Regions from separate parts of the Streptomyces sp. G5(2025) genome, predicted to be linked through region 2. Evidence: predicted binding sites of a transcription regulator. Region 2 holds the regulator's gene; the other holds the start of a gene.

Region 1 (8,506 bases), 1.3 Mb from region 2:
CGAAGCGACGCCAGCCCTCCTTGCTGGTCAGCGGGTTGTCCGGCGGGGCCTCCGTGCCCGGGGCGGGCGGGGAGGGCATGTTCATAGCCACCTCTCGGCTTCTGCGTGAGCATCGAAGATCCCGAATTCGACCGCCGCCGCGGGCGGCTGGAGTCCGGTCTCCAATTCTGTGGAGCGTTCGGTCTCAGGTGCCGCGGCGGGCGCGGGGACGGCGCGGGCGGTGCGGGTGCGGGCGGCCACTTTGGCGGACCGGGTGTCCGGGCCGTGCTCGGCGCGGGTGAGCAAGTCGTCCAGGACGCGGGCGACAGCCGTCTCGTTCGTGTCGTCCAGTCCAGTCCAGCCTCGGCCGCCAGACGGCGCGCGTGTTGCCAGGTGAAGTCCGCGAACGGCGCATTCACCAGCGGCCACTGCGTCCAGGGCGCGGTGACCCAGCCGCCCGGTGTGCGAACGAAGACCTGAGACAGGTCGTAGGGGTCGTAGTGCACTTCCCACAGACCGCGTTTGGCGGTGATCCCGGAGTGCTCGCGCCGATGCGGCCCCAGATCAGGGCTGTCGTAGGTGCGGTAACTGATCTGAATGCCGTAGTCGTTGACCGCCCGCCAGGCCGTCGGCAGCAGTTCGAGGTAGTCCTCTCCGCGCAGCACCAACGGCAGATAGCCGCAGGCCGCCACCAGCGAGGTGTATTTGTCGTTCGGCGACATCGCCCTCTTCGGGCGGAAGGGGTCGCGCAGAGCGCTGTGCGGCCTGGCCTGCCACCCGGCCAGCAGCCATTCATCGAGCAGATCCTGGAGCTCAGGGACCGTCCAGACGGCCCGGTCCTCGATCCGTTCGCCGCGGCGGGAGACATCCCGGCCGGTGTAGCCGGCCAGGTGCTGGCTGAACAGTGTGTTGATCGAGGAGAAAGTGGCCTCCACGATCGCCTTGTCGGTCGGCGTGCGCGGACGCGCCCGCTGCACCGAGACGCCGAGCCGTTCGCAGGCCCGCAGGAACGTGTCGGAGATGAACACCTTGCCGCCGTCGATGACGACGGAGTCCGGCACGATCACCGGTTTCGCCGCGGCCTGTTCCATCCGCGCGTCCACGTCCAGCAGCCGTATGTGGGGCATCCGTGAGGCCGCCATCCGCAGCGACGCAGGCCAGCCGGGCCGCATCGGCTCGGGCACCAGCATCCGGGCCAGCAGCAGCGAGGCGTCCACCGCCTTGGTGCCCACCGGCCGCAACACCGCGGCGCAGACCGTGCGGGTCGCGACGTCGACCGCGATCGTCAGATCCGCGCGGGCAGTTAGCCCCGAATCGAGCACCACCATCACATCCAGCGGGGTGGAGTCGATCTGTACTTGTTCCCCCGGCCGGTCCGCGAACGTCGGCGTGAACGGCCCCTGCGGCCGGTTCGCCGTCTACCGCCGGGTGACCGCCGAACTGAACGTATGCCGCCCGGCCGACAACGCGTCGATCAGCCTGTAGAAGGTGTTCTTGCTCGGCAGCGGAACCACCCCCTCGCCGTGGGTGGCCTCCACTCGCTTCACCACCCGGCGGATCAGCCGCGAGCGCGTCCCCGTCGAGCCGGACGTCTCCGCGTCCACAACCTCCCGGATCGCCGCCACCAGACGGGCATCCGCCCGCCCGGTCGGCTCCGACACCCGCACCAGACGCTGATCGACCAGGCCCCACAGCCCCTGCCGGGCATAACGGGCCCGCTTCTCGTTCACTGTGCGCAGGCCCACCCCCAGCTCGACCGCCTTCGCCCTGGCCCGCTCGCTCAACGGGTGCACTGCCGGGTCGTACTCCGGCCGAGGAGACGTGCCCGGCCCGGCGTCGGCGGACAGCCCCATGTTGACTTCGGCAATGTGCCGTTCCCACTCCTTTGCCGCCCTCAGCACCGCCTCCGGAAGCGCCGTCAGCAGCCCGGACGGCTCCAGCGCGGGCAACGGCTCCGTGCCGGTGACGGAGAAGTCCGGCGCCGCCATCAGATGTGCGGCCAGCACCACCGATTCCGCCCCAGACTGCGACCGCAGCCGCACCGCCGTACCGGCGAGCGCCACCACCTGGTGGTCCTCGTCGCTGTAAGTGATCCAGTCACCGGCCACCCCCGCGGACACCGCAGCTTCCGTGTGCAGAGGAACGGACACGTCCACAGCCAGCTCGTGCGACCACAGCAGGTGGAACAGCACCGGCAACGCCGCGATCTCATCCCCACCGAAGCCGCCCCCTCTAGCAGCGGCCGCGGCTCGGCGAACGCCGCCAGCAACTCGGAGGCGACCGGCTCCAACCGGTGCCGGGGATGGCGGTAACCGGCCAGCCAGCGCACATTGCGCACCACAATGGCGTTCGGCGCCCCCACCAGCCGGAACTCCCAACCCACCTGAGCACAGGCCGACCGCGTCGCCTCGAATTTCGCCACGTCCCGAGGCTTGCGGCGATCCGCCGGACGGCAGTCGACCACCACCGCCGCGCCGTCTTCCTGGCGGGCGAAGTAGTCCGGCGCATGCGAGACGGCCTTGCCCGCCTCCGACCGCCAGAACAGCCAGAACGGCTGCGATGAGATCCCCACCACCGACGGGTCAAAGTCCATCAGCATCACGTGATCGCGTTCCAGCCAGGACTCGTACCCGACGTGCCCACCGGCCGTCGCCGACCATCACAGACCGGGCAGGTGGCGCTGTCCCTTGTACGACTTGAACGCGCGCACCGGAGCGACGTCCTCGAACCGTACGGCCCACGCATCCACCAGCGGCAGACGGAACTCTGACCGGTCCCGGTCGGCGTAGGCGACCTCGAACCCCTCGATCGGTGGCCCGGCGGACCCGCCGGACAGCACCTTCAACGCATGCACCACGACCAGCTAACGCTGGCCCCCGATGCAAGGTCACGCTGACCTGTGCGAGATCGCATGCAGGATCAAGCTGACCTTTGCAAGGTCAAGCGTTACAGGACAGCGCTCTCGCTGATCGCTCAGAGCGAACAACGCTTGGGGAACATTCAGGCGCTCATAAGCATTGAGCCGGTATAACTCAACTTGAATGCCGAAAGGGAGATCATGGCTACTGAGTCCGCCTCGTACAGCTCGTACACAACGCTCACTCTGCCTGTGCTGCCGCTCGACGACGAGGTGGTCCTGCCCGGCATGGTGGTCCCCTTCGACCTCTCCGACGCCGAGGTGCGCGCCGCCGTGGAGGCGGCGCAGGCCGCGGCCCGCTCCGAGGGCGACAGCAAGCCCAAGGTGCTGCTTGTTCCGCGCATCGACGGGACGTACGCCGCCACCGGCGTCCTCGGCACCGTCGAGCAGGTCGGGCGGCTCTCCGACGGCGACCCCGGCGCCCTCATCCGGGGCCGGAGCCGCGTGCGCATCGGCGCCGGTACGACCGGGCCCGGCGGCGCGCTGTGGGTCGAGGGCCAGAAGCTCGACGACTCCGTCCCCGAACCCCTCCCCGGCGCCGTCACCGAGCTGGTCAAGGAGTACAAGGCGCTCGCCACCAGCTGGCTGAAGAAGCGCGGTGCCTGGCAGGTCGTCGACCGTGTCACGCAGATCGACGATGTCTCCGCGCTCGCCGACAACTCCGGCTACTCACCCTTCCTCACCGTCCAGCAGAAGATCGAACTCCTGGAGACCGAGGACGCCGTCGCCCGCCTCAAGCTCGCCACCGCCCAGCTGCGCGAGCACCTCGCCGAGCAGGACGTCGCCGAGACGATCGCCAAGGACGTCCAGGAGGGCGTGGACAAGCAACAGCGCGAGTTCCTGCTGCGGCGTCAGCTGGACGCCGTACGCAAGGAGCTGCGCGAGCTCAACGGCGACAGCAAGGACGCAGCCGAGGAGTCCGACGACTACCGCGCCCGTGTCGAGGCCGCCGACCTGCCCGAGAAGGTCCGCGAGGCAGCCCTCAAGGAGGTCGACAAGCTGGAGCGCGCCAGCGACCAGTCGCCCGAGGGCTCGTGGATCAGGACGTGGCTCGATACTGTCCTCGAACTGCCCTGGAACGAGCGCACCGATGACAGTGCTTCCGCGTACGACATCAAGGGCGCCCAGGAGATCCTGGACGCCGAGCACGCCGGGCTCCAGGACGTGAAGGAGCGCATCACCGAGTACCTGGCGGTGCGCAAGCGCCGCGCCGACCGGGGCCTCGGGGTCGTCGGCGGGCGTCGCGGCGGCGCCGTGCTCGCCCTCGTCGGTCCGCCCGGCGTCGGCAAGACCTCGCTCGGCGAGTCCGTCGCGCATGCCATGGGCCGCAAGTTCGTGCGGGTCGCGCTCGGTGGCGTACGGGACGAGGCGGAGATCCGCGGACACCGCCGTACGTACGTCGGCGCGCTGCCCGGCCGGATCGTGCGGGCCATCAAGGAGGCCGGGTCCATGAACCCGGTCGTGCTCCTCGACGAGATCGACAAGGTGGGCTCGGACTTCCGGGGCGACCCGGCCGCCGCACTCCTCGAAGTCCTCGACCCGGCGCAGAACCACACCTTCCGGGACCACTACCTGGAGGTGGAGCTCGACCTGAGCGACGTCGTCTTCCTGGCGACGGCGAACGTCCTCGAAGCCATCCCGGAGGCCCTGCTCGACCGCATGGAACTCGTCCGCCTCGACGGCTACACCGAGGACGAGAAGATCGTCATCGCCCGCGACCACCTGCTCCCGCGCCAGCTGGACCGGGCGGGCCTGGAGCAGGACGAGGTCACACTGGACGAGGGCGCCCTGCGCAAGCTCGCCGGGGAGTACACGCGCGAAGCGGGCGTACGCAACCTGGAGCGCTCGGTGGCGCGGCTGCTGCGCAAGGTCGCGGCCCAGCACGAACTGGGCGAGCGGGAGCTGCCCTTCACCGTCACCGACGCGGATCTGCGCGACCTGATCGGGCGGCCGCACCACGTGCCCGAGTCCGCCCAGGACCCTGCCGAGCGACGCACCGCGGTGCCGGGCGTGGCCACCGGGCTCGCGGTCACCGGGGCGGGCGGCGACGTGCTGTTCGTGGAGGCGTCCCTCGCCGACCCGGAGACCGGGGCCTCGGGGCTCACGCTCACCGGCCAGCTCGGCGACGTGATGAAGGAGTCGGCGCAGATCGCGCTGAGCTTCCTGCGCTCCCACGGAGCCGAACTGGAGCTGCCGGTCGCCGACCTGAAGGACCGGGGCGTGCACATCCACTTCCCGGCGGGTGCGGTGCCGAAGGACGGTCCGAGCGCGGGCGTCACGATGACGACGGCCCTCGCCTCGCTGCTCAGCGGCCGGCTGGTCCGTACCGACGTGGCCATGACCGGTGAGGTCTCGCTGACCGGTCGCGTGCTGCCGATCGGCGGCGTCAAGCAGAAGCTGCTGGCCGCGCACCGCGCCGGTATCACCACGGTGATCATCCCGAAGCGGAACGAGGCGGACCTCGACGACGTCCCGGCCGAGGTCCTGGAGAAGCTCGACGTGCACGCGGTGACCGATGTGCGCCAGGTGCTCGAACTGGCGCTCACCGAGGCCACCGTGGCCGAGCTGAGGATCCCGGCCGCGGTGTAGCGGCTGGGGAACGGCGGCCGTCCCGGTCCTCGGGGCGGGCCGCCGTTCGCGTACTCAGCCGTTGGCGAGTGCCTGGACCCGGTCGTAGGCGCCGTTGAACTTGTTGTGGTCACCGACCGTCGGCCCGGAGGAGGTGTACTGCCACATGGTGTGGAAGCCCCAGCCGGCGGGGAGTTCGCCCGGGGTGGTGTCGTAGCGGGCGATCCACAGCGGGTTGCCGGCGCCGAAGCCGCTGTAGTTGCCGGTGCACTGCTTCCACCAGCTGGTGGCCGTGTAGATCACGGCGTCGCGGCCGGTGCGGGCCTTGTAGGTGTTCAGGAAGTCACGGATCCAGCTGACCATCGCGGACTGCGTCTTGCCGTAGCAGGCCGCCCCGTAGGGGTTCCATTCGATGTCCAGCGCGCCCGGCAGCGTCTTGCCGTCGCGCGACCAGCCGCCGCCGTTGCTCGCGAAGTAGTTGGCCTGGGTGGCCCCGCTGGCGGTGTCGGGGGTCGCGAAGTGGTACGCGCCACGGATCATGCCCACGTTGTACGAACCGTTGTACTGCTGGGCGAAGTACGGGTTCTCGTAGTACGTGCCCTCGGTGGCCTTGACGTAGGCCCACTTCACGCCGCTGTTCCACAGCGTGGACCAGGCGACGTTGCCCTGATGGCTGCTGACGTCGACGCCCTCGGTCTGGGTGGCGCCGCCGCCGGTGGGCAGACCGCCCTGGCCGTCGTGTTCGATGACGCCCTGGCCGAGGCGGGCGGAGCCGCGCGGGGGGACGTCGTCCGCCTGGGCCGCCGTGGGGAGCGTCAGGAGGAGGGAGAGAGCGGACAGGAGCGCGAGGAGGACCGCCGCCGGCGAGAAGCGGGAGCGGCGGGACGGGCCGGGTCTGTGCACGGGCGTCTGTGGCATCTGCGTGCCTCCGAAGGCCTCGATGGTGCTCTGGGGGGACCTTGCGACAGGTTCACGGTGGACGTTCACGGTGGACGTTCGTGGTGGATGTCCAGGGAGGACGTTCGTGGTGGACGTCGGGGAGGACGTCATGGTGTGAACATGCCACTTGAAAAGCTACGCACGTAGACCGCCGCGGGGAAGAGGAACAGAGCGCCGCCGTTGGTCCACTCCAGTGGCGGTGGACCCGGGCGGCACGGTTCCGACCTTGCGAAATACTGGTCAGGCCGCTGGCGCCACGGCCGCGGCGCGGGAGTCTTCCGGCGATAACTTTCAGAATCGGGAAAGCGGGACATGGGTGCTACAGAGCAGGGCGTGAAGGACGGGACGCACGGTGAGGTCGACCCGGGGGTGGACCGCGAGTTCCTCTCCCTGGAACGGGAGTTGTCGCTCCTGATGCGCCGCGCGCGGGCCTCCTCCGGCGAGATGGCCCGCCAGGTCCACCCGGACCTGGAGCCCGCCGCGTACGGCCTGCTCGTCTGCCTGGACGACTCGGGCCCGCAGCGGGCCACCGAGCTCGCCGCGTACATCGGCGTCGGCAAGGCGACGATGAGCCGCCAGCTGCGGGCCATGGAGGAGCTCGGCCTGGTCTCCCGCGAACCCGACCCCGCCGACGGCCGCGCCTGGCTCATCCGGCTCACACCCGACGGCCGTACCCGCTTCCGCACGGTGCGCGCCGCCCGCCGCGCCCGGTACGTGCGCCAACTCCAGGGCTGGGACCGGGCGGAGGTGGCCGAGCTGGCCCGGCTGCTCGGGCGGCTGAACGCCGGCGCCGACGCGTGAGCCGCGGGGCGCCTCAGAGCTCCACGTACACCGCCGACGCGTGAGCCGCCGGACGCCTCAGAGCTCCACGTACACCGCCGCCGCGTCGTCGTGCCGCTTGCCGCGCGGGAAGGCGAGGCGGTCGGGATCGGCGTGCTCCAACTCCCGCACCCGGTCGAGGAGGTGCTGCGGCCCCTCCTTGCGCAGCAGCGCGAAGCACTCCGCCCAGTCGCCCTCGCGGAAGGTCTCGACCCAGCGCGCCGCCCCGTCGGTGAGGGCCGCCACCGCCTTCACGTCCGCCCGCGCCGCCTCGCCGGTGACCGCGCGCAGGGCGGCCGAGGGGTCCGCCGCGGCCGTGAAGAAGCCGTCCTCGGCGTTGCGCAGCGCCTCGACCGCCGCCCCGTAGGCCCGGCCCGCCACCTCCCGCTCGGCCGAGCCGCGCGGCAGGGCGCGCACCTGGTCGCGCAGGGCCTGGACGGCGGGCGGCAGTTCGGCGAGACGGCGGTCGAGGACGGCGGTCACCCCGCCGCCCTCGCCCTCCATGAGGAGGGCCGAGTCGGACAGGACCAGATGTTCGAGGCGCTCGGCGTCCCACCGCATGAGCACCACCGTTGCCTGAGGGGTGCGTGGGTGAGAAAGGTCACAGGTTGAACCATGGGCGTCGGCGGTACGCGTGATGGCGGCCGCAAGGACCTCAGGGAGCGTCATATCCCGCCGCGAAACGGACAGTTCGCCCAGTGCGCCGCCGAGTCGCGCCGTGAACCAGGGGACGGAATGCAGACAGCCCACGGACCCCTCGGGTGGGGTCACGCCGTCCAGGAGGACGAGCGATCCGCCCTGCCCGGAAGCGGGAAGCGCGACCGACGCGTAGTCCTCGTTGGGGCGTGCGGGGTCTCCGGGCTCAGTGGCGAGTTCGATACGCATTCAGCCAGTCTGCACGAGGCCCTCACGAGGGCCGTCGGATACGGGGAGCGGGGCCGGGATTGGCCCGGACCAGCAGGTCACGCGCCGGAATTGGACCGGAATGATCGACTCCGGCGGGCTGTGGCGGCGCATCCTGCCAAAGCCGGTCGGCGACGTCCAACCGGCACACCGCATATGCCCGGAGCTCCACGCGCCGGGACTTGCCCGCCAACTCCCCGCCGATGTTCACTCCTTCGGGTGGCCAGGCATGCGATGCGCGACCGCCACTCACCGGCGCTGGAAGGGTCAGGTGCCGTACCGGGGGCCGCGCTCGTGTTGACGGAACGTCACCCGGGCACATGGGCAGACGAAAAACAGGAATGCGAGCACCGGTGCAGATGATGCGGCCTCGGCGCGAAG
Region 2 (8,506 bases):
GCCAGGAGAGATCCAGAGTGGTCACTGCGCCCAGGGCCAGCCCGACGGAGAAGGTGGTGACAAGCACCGAGCGAAGCATGCGCTTAAACATGGTCGGCTTCGTCCTCACTTGGTAGGTTCCTCTCCCCCGGCTCAACAAGACGATGTCTCAATCGAGCACGTCAAAGCCACAGGGTCGATGCATCATGTTCCTGCACGTTCAGGACCCTGGGGGGTGGAGATTTGCTCACAAGAGACGCCAAACCGACACATCCTCACCCCGCGACCCCACTTTGTGACGAGGGTGCGAGGCTTTACGCCAGTGCACTGAGCAATGGCCGTCTGGCACGGTCCGAGGCCGAGAACGCGCCCTGCCTCCTGGAGTCGAGCCTGGTGCGCCCGGACCCGGACGACGGGGACTGGTTCCGTCCGATCGCTCCGTCCGCCGCGCTCGCCCAGCGGATCAACCCCATCGAACGGGAAATTCAGGACCGGCGGCGACTCGCCGTGCAGCTCACCGATCTCTTCGAGCCATTTATGGCCATCACGGCCCGGCCCGAGCCGACGGCGCATTCGATCACCGTGCTGGAGAGCGACGCAGACATCGACGCCGCCATCGAACGCGCCACGTCCGAGTGCCGCTTCGAGATACTCACCGCCCAACCCGGCGGCGGCCGCAGCGAGGACTCGCTCACCGTGGCACTGCAACGCGGCCAGACGGTGCTCGAACGCGGCATCACCATGCGCACCCTCTACCAGCACACGGTCCGGCACAGTCAGGGAACTCTGGCGTACGCGGCGCGCATGGCCAAGGGCAAGGTGCACATCAGAACCCTGGAAGAGCTCATCGACCGATTGATGATCTTCGATCGCACGGTCGCGCTCATTCCCGCGCGGGAGGACCGCCAGGTCGCCCTGGAGCTGCGCCATCCGGGCATCGTCGAGTACCTCGCCAAGGTCTTCGAGCATCAGTGGAGCCGAGCGACCCCGCTGCTCGACGAAGTGCCGTACGCCCCCTCCACGGACGGGATAACCGGCGTCCAGCGCTCCATCGCCAGGCTCCTCATCGAGGGCCACGTCGACGAGGCCATCGCCCGCCGCCTCGGCATGAACGTCCGCACCTGCCGCGCCCACATCGCCAAGATCGCCGCCGCCCTCGGCAGCGGCAGCCGCGCCCAGCTCGGCTACCTCATCGCCCAGTCGGGAATCCTCGACCAGGACCGCCCGAAGTGACCACCGAAGCCCACCCCCACGGCCCGGACACGCTGTGCGAGGCGGGCGGACGCCTGTACGCACGGGCGCTGCGGGAAGGCCGCGTCCCCCTGCGGGACGCCGAACAGACGCCCTGCCTCATCGACTTCGAGCTGCTGCTCACGGACGCCGAGGACACCCGGTGGCTGCGCCCCGTCGCCCCGGCGCTCGCCCTGCCCCGGCTGCTCGACACCATCGAGCAGGACATCGCGCACCAGCGGCGCCGCGAGGCCCGGCTGGCCGACACGTTCGCGCCGCTCATGGCGATCACCCCCGGCCCCCGCCTCCCGGACGCCCCCTCCACCATCACGGTCCTGCGAGGACTGCCCCGCATCGGCGAAGCCGTCGACCGGGCGCTGAAGGCCGCCACCGAAGAGGCCCTCTGCATCCAGCCGGGAGGGACCAGGCCCCCCGAGGTACTGGCACGCTCCCTCGCGAGCGCCCAGGGGCTCCTCTCCCGCGGCGGCCGCCTGCGCACCCTGTACCAGCACACCACCCGCCACTCCCTGCCCGTCCTCGCCTATTACGAGCGCCTCCAGGGCGATGTCGAGGTCCGCACCCTGGACGAGCTGACGGAGCGTCTCTTCGTCTTCGACCGCTCCGTGGCCTTCATCCCGGCGAACAAGGACCGTGACGTCGCCCTTGAGCTGCGCCATCCCGCCCTCATCGACTACCTCGTCACCACCTTCGAGCGGCTGTGGCGCCTGGCCACCCCCATGTATCCCCGGTCGGCGAAACTCCCCTCGGGCAGAGGCGTCACGCCGCGCCAGCACGCCATCGCCACCCTCCTCGTCGAAGGCCTCACGGACGCCGAGATCGCCGACCGCCTCGGCATGAACATCCGCACCGCCCGCGATCACATCGCCAAGCTCGCCGCCACCCTCGGCAGCGGCAGCCGCGCCCAGCTCGGCTACCTGATCGGCCGGTCAGGAATCCTCGCCCACGGCCCCCGGGGCTCCTGACCCGCGGCTGCGCCCCGGCCCGCCCGCGCGGGGCGACCAGCGCGGCACAGAAGTAGACACTTCAATGAGGGGACGGCTCCCCCCTCGCGTCCCCCTGCATAGAATCGCCGCGCTTCAACTGAGCGGGAGGGAGCGCACATGCGCAGCGAACACGCGCCACACGCCGTGGAGGAACTCTGCGAGGAAGGCTCCTCCGTCTACGCACGCGCCCTCCGTGAGGGCGGCGTCCGCGTCGAGGACTCCGAACGGGCGCCCTGCCTCGTCGACTTCGGCCTCCTGCGCCCGGACGCCACCGACGCCCGCCGGCTGCGTCCCACCGCCCCCGCCACCGCCCTGCCCCGCCTCCTGCGCGCCATCGACGACCGAATCGCCGAGCAGCGGGCGCGCGAGGCGCGGCTCAGTGCCGCGTTCGCTCCGCTCATCGCGCTCGACGCGGAGCTGTCCGCCGCCGCGGACGCCCCCGCCATCACCGTCCTCGACGGCCTCGAACAGATCAACGCGGCCATCGACCACGCCATGGCGGACGTCGCCCAGGAGTTCCTCGCCATCCAGCCCGGCGGCACCCGCCCGCCCGAGACGTTGGCCGAGGTCTTCCCCGCGACCAGGCGATCCTCCGCCGGGGCTGCCGGATGCGGACCCTCTACCAGCACACGACGCGCCATTCCCTGCCCGTGCTCGCCTACTTCGAACAGCTCGACGGCGACACCGAGGCCCGCACCTTGGACGAGGTCACCGACCGTCTCTTCGTCTTCGACCGGACCGTGGCCTTCATCCCGGCCAGCAAAGACCGCACCGTCGCCCTGGAGCTGCGCCACCCGGCGCTCGTGGAGTACTTCGCCACCACCTTCTGGCGGCTGTGGCGCCTGGCCACCCCCATGTGGCCGCAGGCCGCCCCCCAGGTCTCCGAGGGCGGCATCACCCCACGCCAGCGCGCCATCGCGGGCCTGCTCGTCGAGGGCCTCACCGACGCCGAGATCGCCGACCGCCTCGGCATGAACATCCGCACCGCCCGCGTCCACATCGCCAAGCTCGCCGCCACCCTGGGCAGCGAGAGCCGCGCCCAACTGGGCTATCTCATAGGGCAGTCGGGGATTCTCGAACACGACCTGTGAGGGCTGTCGGCCAGTCGGCTGCCGCGTCAGCCGCCCGCCCCGATCCACTCCCGCAGCAGCTCCTCCCGCTCGGCGGCCCGCGGCGTTCCCTCCTCCCGGCGGCGCCCCCACTCCGCCATCGCCGCCAGCGTCGTCAGGAGCGTGCCCGCGCCCTGCGTCAGGTGGGCGAGGAGATCGCGGGAGAGGTCGTGCTCCGTCGGGGAGTAACCCGTCGCCGCCGCGGTGTACGCGGTCAGTTCGTGTGCGGCGCCCTGCGTGTCGGTGAGCCGTACGGTCATGGTCGGCGCCGCGTCCGCGCCGCCGAGGCCGACCGTCAGGGCCATGTCCACCAGGGCGCCCACCTGCCGCTTCAGCGTCTTCACGGGGGCACCGTCGACCGCCAGGGCGCGCACGTCCTCCCACGGCCACAGGCCCGACTGCCGGTCGCCGAGGGCCACCACGCCCTCCGGGGTCAGGCGCACGCCGGCGGCGAGCCCGGACGGCTTCGCGCCCACGTACACATCGCCCTCGGCGATCCAGAACAGCCCCACCATGGCCATGGAAATCCACTTCCCCCCGCGACAACGCGACAACACACAACGCCCAGCACACTTCAGGTCGACCACCGCAACGCGCGAAGGGGCCGGGAGGTTCCCCTCCCGGCCCCGCGTGCGTCATGAATGAGGGCGGTCGTTACTGCTCCGTCGCTCTCTTGGGCCGCCAGACCACCAGCGCGCTCGCCTGCTGCACGTCCTGGTACGGGACGAGGTCGCGGCGGTACGAGGCGTGCACCGCCGCTTCCCGCTGCTGTATGGCGGCGGCGGCTCCGTCCACGGCCGCGGAGAGTTCCGCGACCCGCGACTGGAGCGCCGCGACCTGGTTCTCCAGCTCGATGATCCGCTTGATGCCGGCGAGGTTGATGCCCTCCTCCTGCGACAACTGCTGCACGGTGCGCAGTAGTTCGATGTCACGCGCGGAGTAGCGGCGGCCCCGACCCGCGGTGCGGTCCGGGGAGACCAGGCCCAAGCGGTCGTACTGGCGCAGGGTCTGCGGGTGGAGGCCGCTCAGCTGGGCGGCCACCGAGATGACGTACACCGGCGTCTCGTCGGTGAGTTGGTACGGGTTGCGACGACGGCCGACCCTCTCCATGGGTCACGCTCCCTTCGCGGCCTGGAACAGTTCTGCCCGCGGGTCGACGCCCGCAGTCGCCTTGCGGTAGGACTCCAGGGCTTCCTTCGCCGGGTCCGACAGGGATGCCGGGACCGACACCTCCACCGTCACCAGCAGGTCGCCGCGCGTACCGTCCTTGCGGACAGCGCCCTTGCCGCGGGCGCGCATGGTGCGGCCGTTGGGCGTGCCCGGCGGCAGCTTCAGGGTGACGGCGGGACCGCCCAGTGTCGGGACCTTGACCTCACCGCCCAGCACCGCCTCGGGGTACGTCACCGGCACCGTGACCGTGAGGTTGTCGCCCTTGCGGCCGAAGACCGGGTGGGTGTCGACGTGCACGACCACGTACAGGTCACCGGCGGGGCCGCCCCGCTCGCCGGGGGCGCCCTTGCCGCGGAGCCTGATCCGCTGGCCGTCGCTGACCCCCGCCGGGATCCGCACCTGCATGGTGCGGGACGACTTCGCGCGCCCCGAGCCGTGGCAGACGTCGCACGGGTCCTGGGCGATCAGGCCCCGGCCCTTGCAGTCCACGCACGGATCGGTCAGCGAGAAACCGCCGCCGCCGCCCCGCGAGACCTGGCCGGTGCCGACGCAGGTCGGGCACACGCGCGGCGTGCCGTTCTTGTCGCCGGTGCCGGAACAGGCCTTGCAGGCGGCCTGGGAGGACATGCGCAGCGGCACCGTCGCGCCGTCCACCGCCTCCGTGAAGCTCAGCGTGACCTCGGACTCGATGTCCTGGCCGCGCCTCGGCTGCGTACGCGTGCCGGTACCGGCACCCGCGCCGCCGCGGTTGAACAGGCCCCCGAAGACGTCACCGAGGCCGCCCCCGAAGCCGCCGCCGGCCGCTCCGCCCCCACCCGGGCCGCCGCCTCCGAAGAGGTCGCCCAGGTCGAAGTTGAACGATCCGCCGCCGCCTCCGGGGCCCGGCCGGAATCCGCCGTTGCCGAAGAGGGCACGCGCTTCGTCGTACTCCTTGCGCTTCTTGGGGTCCCCGAGGATGTCGTTCGCCTCGGAGATCTCCTTGAAGCGCTCCTCCGCCTTGGTGTTGCCCTTGTTGGCGTCCGGGTGGTTCTCGCGGGCGAGTTTCCGGTACGCCTTCTTGATCTCGGCTTCGGTGGCGTCCTTGGGGACGCCGAGGACCTTGTAGTAGTCCTTCTCGATGAAGTCCTTGGTGCTCATCCCCGACGTCCCTCCTTACTCATCTCGATGCCGTCAGCCCTCGTCCGGGCCACCGGTCTCCTTCTCGTCCGAGGCCTCCGGAGCGGTTTCGGCGGACTCGTCGCCCTTGACCGTCTGCGCGCCGGGCTGCGGTTCGGCGACGGCCACCCGAGCGGGGCGGATGGTGCGCTCGCCGATGCGATACCCCGGCTGAAGGATCGCGACGCACGTCGTCTCGGTGACATCCGGTGCGTAGCTGTGCATCAGGGCCTCGTGGATCGTCGGGTCGAAGGGCTCACCCTCCTTGCCGAACTGCTGGAGACCCATCTTGGCGACGACGGTCTCCAGCGCCTCGGCGACCGACTTGAAGCCGCCGACGAGTTCGCCGTGCTCACGGGCGCGGCCGATGTCGTCGAGGGTCGGGAGGAGCTCGGAGAGGAGATTCGCCGAGGCGACCTCCTTCACCGCCACCTTGTCCCGCTCCACCCGGCGGCGGTAGTTCTGGTACTCGGCCTGTAGCCGCTGGAGGTCCGCCGTGCGCTCGTTGAGCGCGGTGCGCACCTGGTCCAGCTGGGCGGTCAGGCTCACATCCTGGGCGGACGTCTTGCTGTCCGCGTCCCCGGCCGGGGCCGCCGGGCCCTCCTCGGTGGAGGGCTCGGCGGCCTTCGGCGCCGCGTCATCAGGGGTGGCGCCAGAGGGGACGTCAGGCTTCTCGGCGTTCTCGCCAAAACCCGGGGTCTCCTCGGTCATCAGGCGGCGCCACCCTTCTGGTCCTTCTCGTCGTCGACGATCTCGGCGTCGACGACTCCGTCGTCCTCCTTGGCCTGCTCGGCGCCGGGGGCCGTGCCCTCGCCGCCGGCCGCCTGCGCGGCCTGGGCGTCGGCGTACATGGCCTGGCCCAGCTTCTGCGAGACGGCCGCGACCTTCTCCGTCGCGGTGCGGATCTCGGCCGTGTCCTCGCCCTTGAGCTTCTCCTTCAGCTCATTGACGGCTTCCTCGACCTCGGTCTTGACCTCGCCGGGGACCTTGTCCTCGTTGTCCTTGAGGAACTTCTCGGTCTGGTAGACGAGCTGCTCGCCCTGGTTGCGGGACTCGGCGGCCTCGCGGCGCTTGTGGTCCTCGTCCGCGTACTGCTCGGCCTCCTGGCGCATGCGGTCGACCTCGTCCTTCGGCAGCGAGGAGCCGCCGGTGACGGTCATCTTCTGCTCCTTGCCCGTGCCGAGGTCCTTCGCGGTCACGTGCATGATGCCGTTGGCGTCGATGTCGAAGGAGACCTCGATCTGCGGGACGCCGCGCGGGGCCGGCGGGAGGCCGGTCAGCTCGAACATGCCGAGCTTCTTGTTGTACGCCGCGATCTCGCGCTCGCCCTGGTAGACCTGGATCTGGACCGACGGCTGGTTGTCCTCGGCCGTCGTGAAGATCTCGGAGCGCTTCGTCGGAATCGTGGTGTTCCGCTCGATGAGCTTCGTCATGATGCCGCCCTTGGTCTCGATGCCGAGGGACAGCGGGGTCACGTCGAGGAGCAGGACGTCCTTGACCTCACCCTTGAGGACACCGGCCTGGAGCGAGGCGCCGATGGCGACGACCTCGTCCGGGTTCACGCCCTTGTTGGCGTCCTTGCCGCCGGTCAGCTCCTTGACGAGCTCGGCGACGGCCGGCATGCGGGTGGAGCCACCGACGAGAACGACGTGGTCGATCTCGGAGAGCTGGATGCCCGCGTCCTTGATGACGTTGTGGAACGGCGTCTTGCAGCGCTCCAGGAGGTCGGACGTGAGCTGCTGGAACTGGGCGCGCGTGAGCTTCTCGTCCAGGTGCAGCGGGCCCTCGGCGGAGGCCGTGATGTACGGGAGGTTGATCGTGGTCTCCGTGGAGGAGGACAGCTCGATCTTGGCCTTCTCGGCCGCCTCGCGCAGGCGCTGGAGCGCCATCTTGTCCTTGGAGAGGTCCACGCCGTGGCCGTTGTTGAACTGCTTGACCAGGTAGTCGACGACGCGCTGGTCCCAGTCGTCACCACCGAGGTGGTTGTCGCCGTTCGTGGCCTTCACCTCGACGACGCCGTCGCCGATCTCAAGCAGCGAGACGTCGAAGGTGCCGCCACCGAGGTCGAAGACCAGGATGGTCTGGTCGTCCTTGTCGAGGCCGTAGGCCAGGGCGGCGGCGGTGGGCTCGTTGACGATGCGCAGGACGTTCAGACCCGCGATCTCGCCGGCCTCCTTGGTGGCCTGGCGCTCGGAGTCGTTGAAGTACGCCGGGACGGTGATGACCGCGTCGGCGACCTTCTCGCCCAGGTAGGCCTCGGCGTCACGCTTCAGCTTCTGGAGGATGAACGCGGAGATCTGCTGGGGGTTGAACCCCTTGTCGTCGATGTCCACCTTCCAGTCGGTGCCCATGTGGCGCTTGACCGACCGGATGGTCCTGTCGACGTTGGTGACGGCCTGGCGCTTGGCCACCTCGCCGACCAGCACCTCGCCGTTCTTCGCGAAGGCGACGACGGACGGCGTGGTCCTGGCGCCCTCGGCGTTGGTGATGACGGTGGGCTCGCCGCCTTCGAGAACGCTGACGACGGAGTTAGTCGTGCCCAGGTCGATGCCGACCGCACGTGCCATTTCGGTTCCTCCAGAGGTACATCTTGAGTGGATCTGACTCAAGCATGCAGGAACGCTGCGCTGGCGTCAACAGATGTGAGTCGGAGGGGCTCAACTCTTATCCGGGGCTTACGCGCAAGGTGGCCTCCCGGGGGTCCGTGTTCGGCTGCGGGTCTGTGGTCGGCTGGGCGCGCAGTTCCCCGCGCCCCTTCGGGGCACGGCAGCGCGGCAAGGGTTGCCTGAGCGACGCAGATCACCGCCTTGCTGGCTACAGTGCGGCGGAGTAAGTGGGTAGTCTCAGACGGACTGCATA

What was found. The regulator HspR, encoded in region 2, represses chaperone genes until heat shock. The targets are predictions, from matches to a motif close to TTGAGNNNNNNNNNCTCAA.
Region 1: the regulator HspR is predicted to act here: its motif matches at 2,997-3,015, upstream of lon (endopeptidase La).

What each region holds. Positions count from the first base shown of each region.
Region 1 is NZ_JBMUZT010000006.1:5,398,727-5,407,232, forward strand. Features, by position in the region: gene ACOBQB_RS35465 (Mu transposase C-terminal domain-containing protein) at 1-1,307, opposite strand, end outside; gene ACOBQB_RS35470 (hypothetical protein) at 1,398-2,177, opposite strand; partial or broken gene ACOBQB_RS35475 (TnsA-like heteromeric transposase endonuclease subunit) at 2,243-2,578, opposite strand; gene ACOBQB_RS35480 (hypothetical protein) at 2,639-2,836, opposite strand; gene lon (endopeptidase La) at 3,038-5,485, shown strand; gene ACOBQB_RS35490 (lysozyme) at 5,540-6,382, opposite strand; gene ACOBQB_RS35495 (MarR family winged helix-turn-helix transcriptional regulator) at 6,716-7,204, shown strand; gene ACOBQB_RS35500 (hypothetical protein) at 7,262-8,107, opposite strand; gene ACOBQB_RS35505 (nitrate- and nitrite sensing domain-containing protein) at 8,467-8,506, shown strand, end outside.
Region 2 is NZ_JBMUZT010000006.1:4,121,907-4,130,412, reverse strand. Features, by position in the region: gene ACOBQB_RS29575 (hypothetical protein) at 1-67, opposite strand, end outside; gene ACOBQB_RS29570 (helix-turn-helix transcriptional regulator) at 208-1,212, shown strand; gene ACOBQB_RS29565 (helix-turn-helix transcriptional regulator) at 1,209-2,192, shown strand; partial or broken gene ACOBQB_RS29560 (LuxR C-terminal-related transcriptional regulator) at 2,331-3,304, shown strand; gene ACOBQB_RS29555 (hypothetical protein) at 3,331-3,843, opposite strand; gene ACOBQB_RS29550 (heat shock protein transcriptional repressor HspR) at 3,977-4,432, opposite strand; gene dnaJ (molecular chaperone DnaJ) at 4,436-5,629, opposite strand; gene grpE (nucleotide exchange factor GrpE) at 5,663-6,358, opposite strand; gene dnaK (molecular chaperone DnaK) at 6,358-8,214, opposite strand.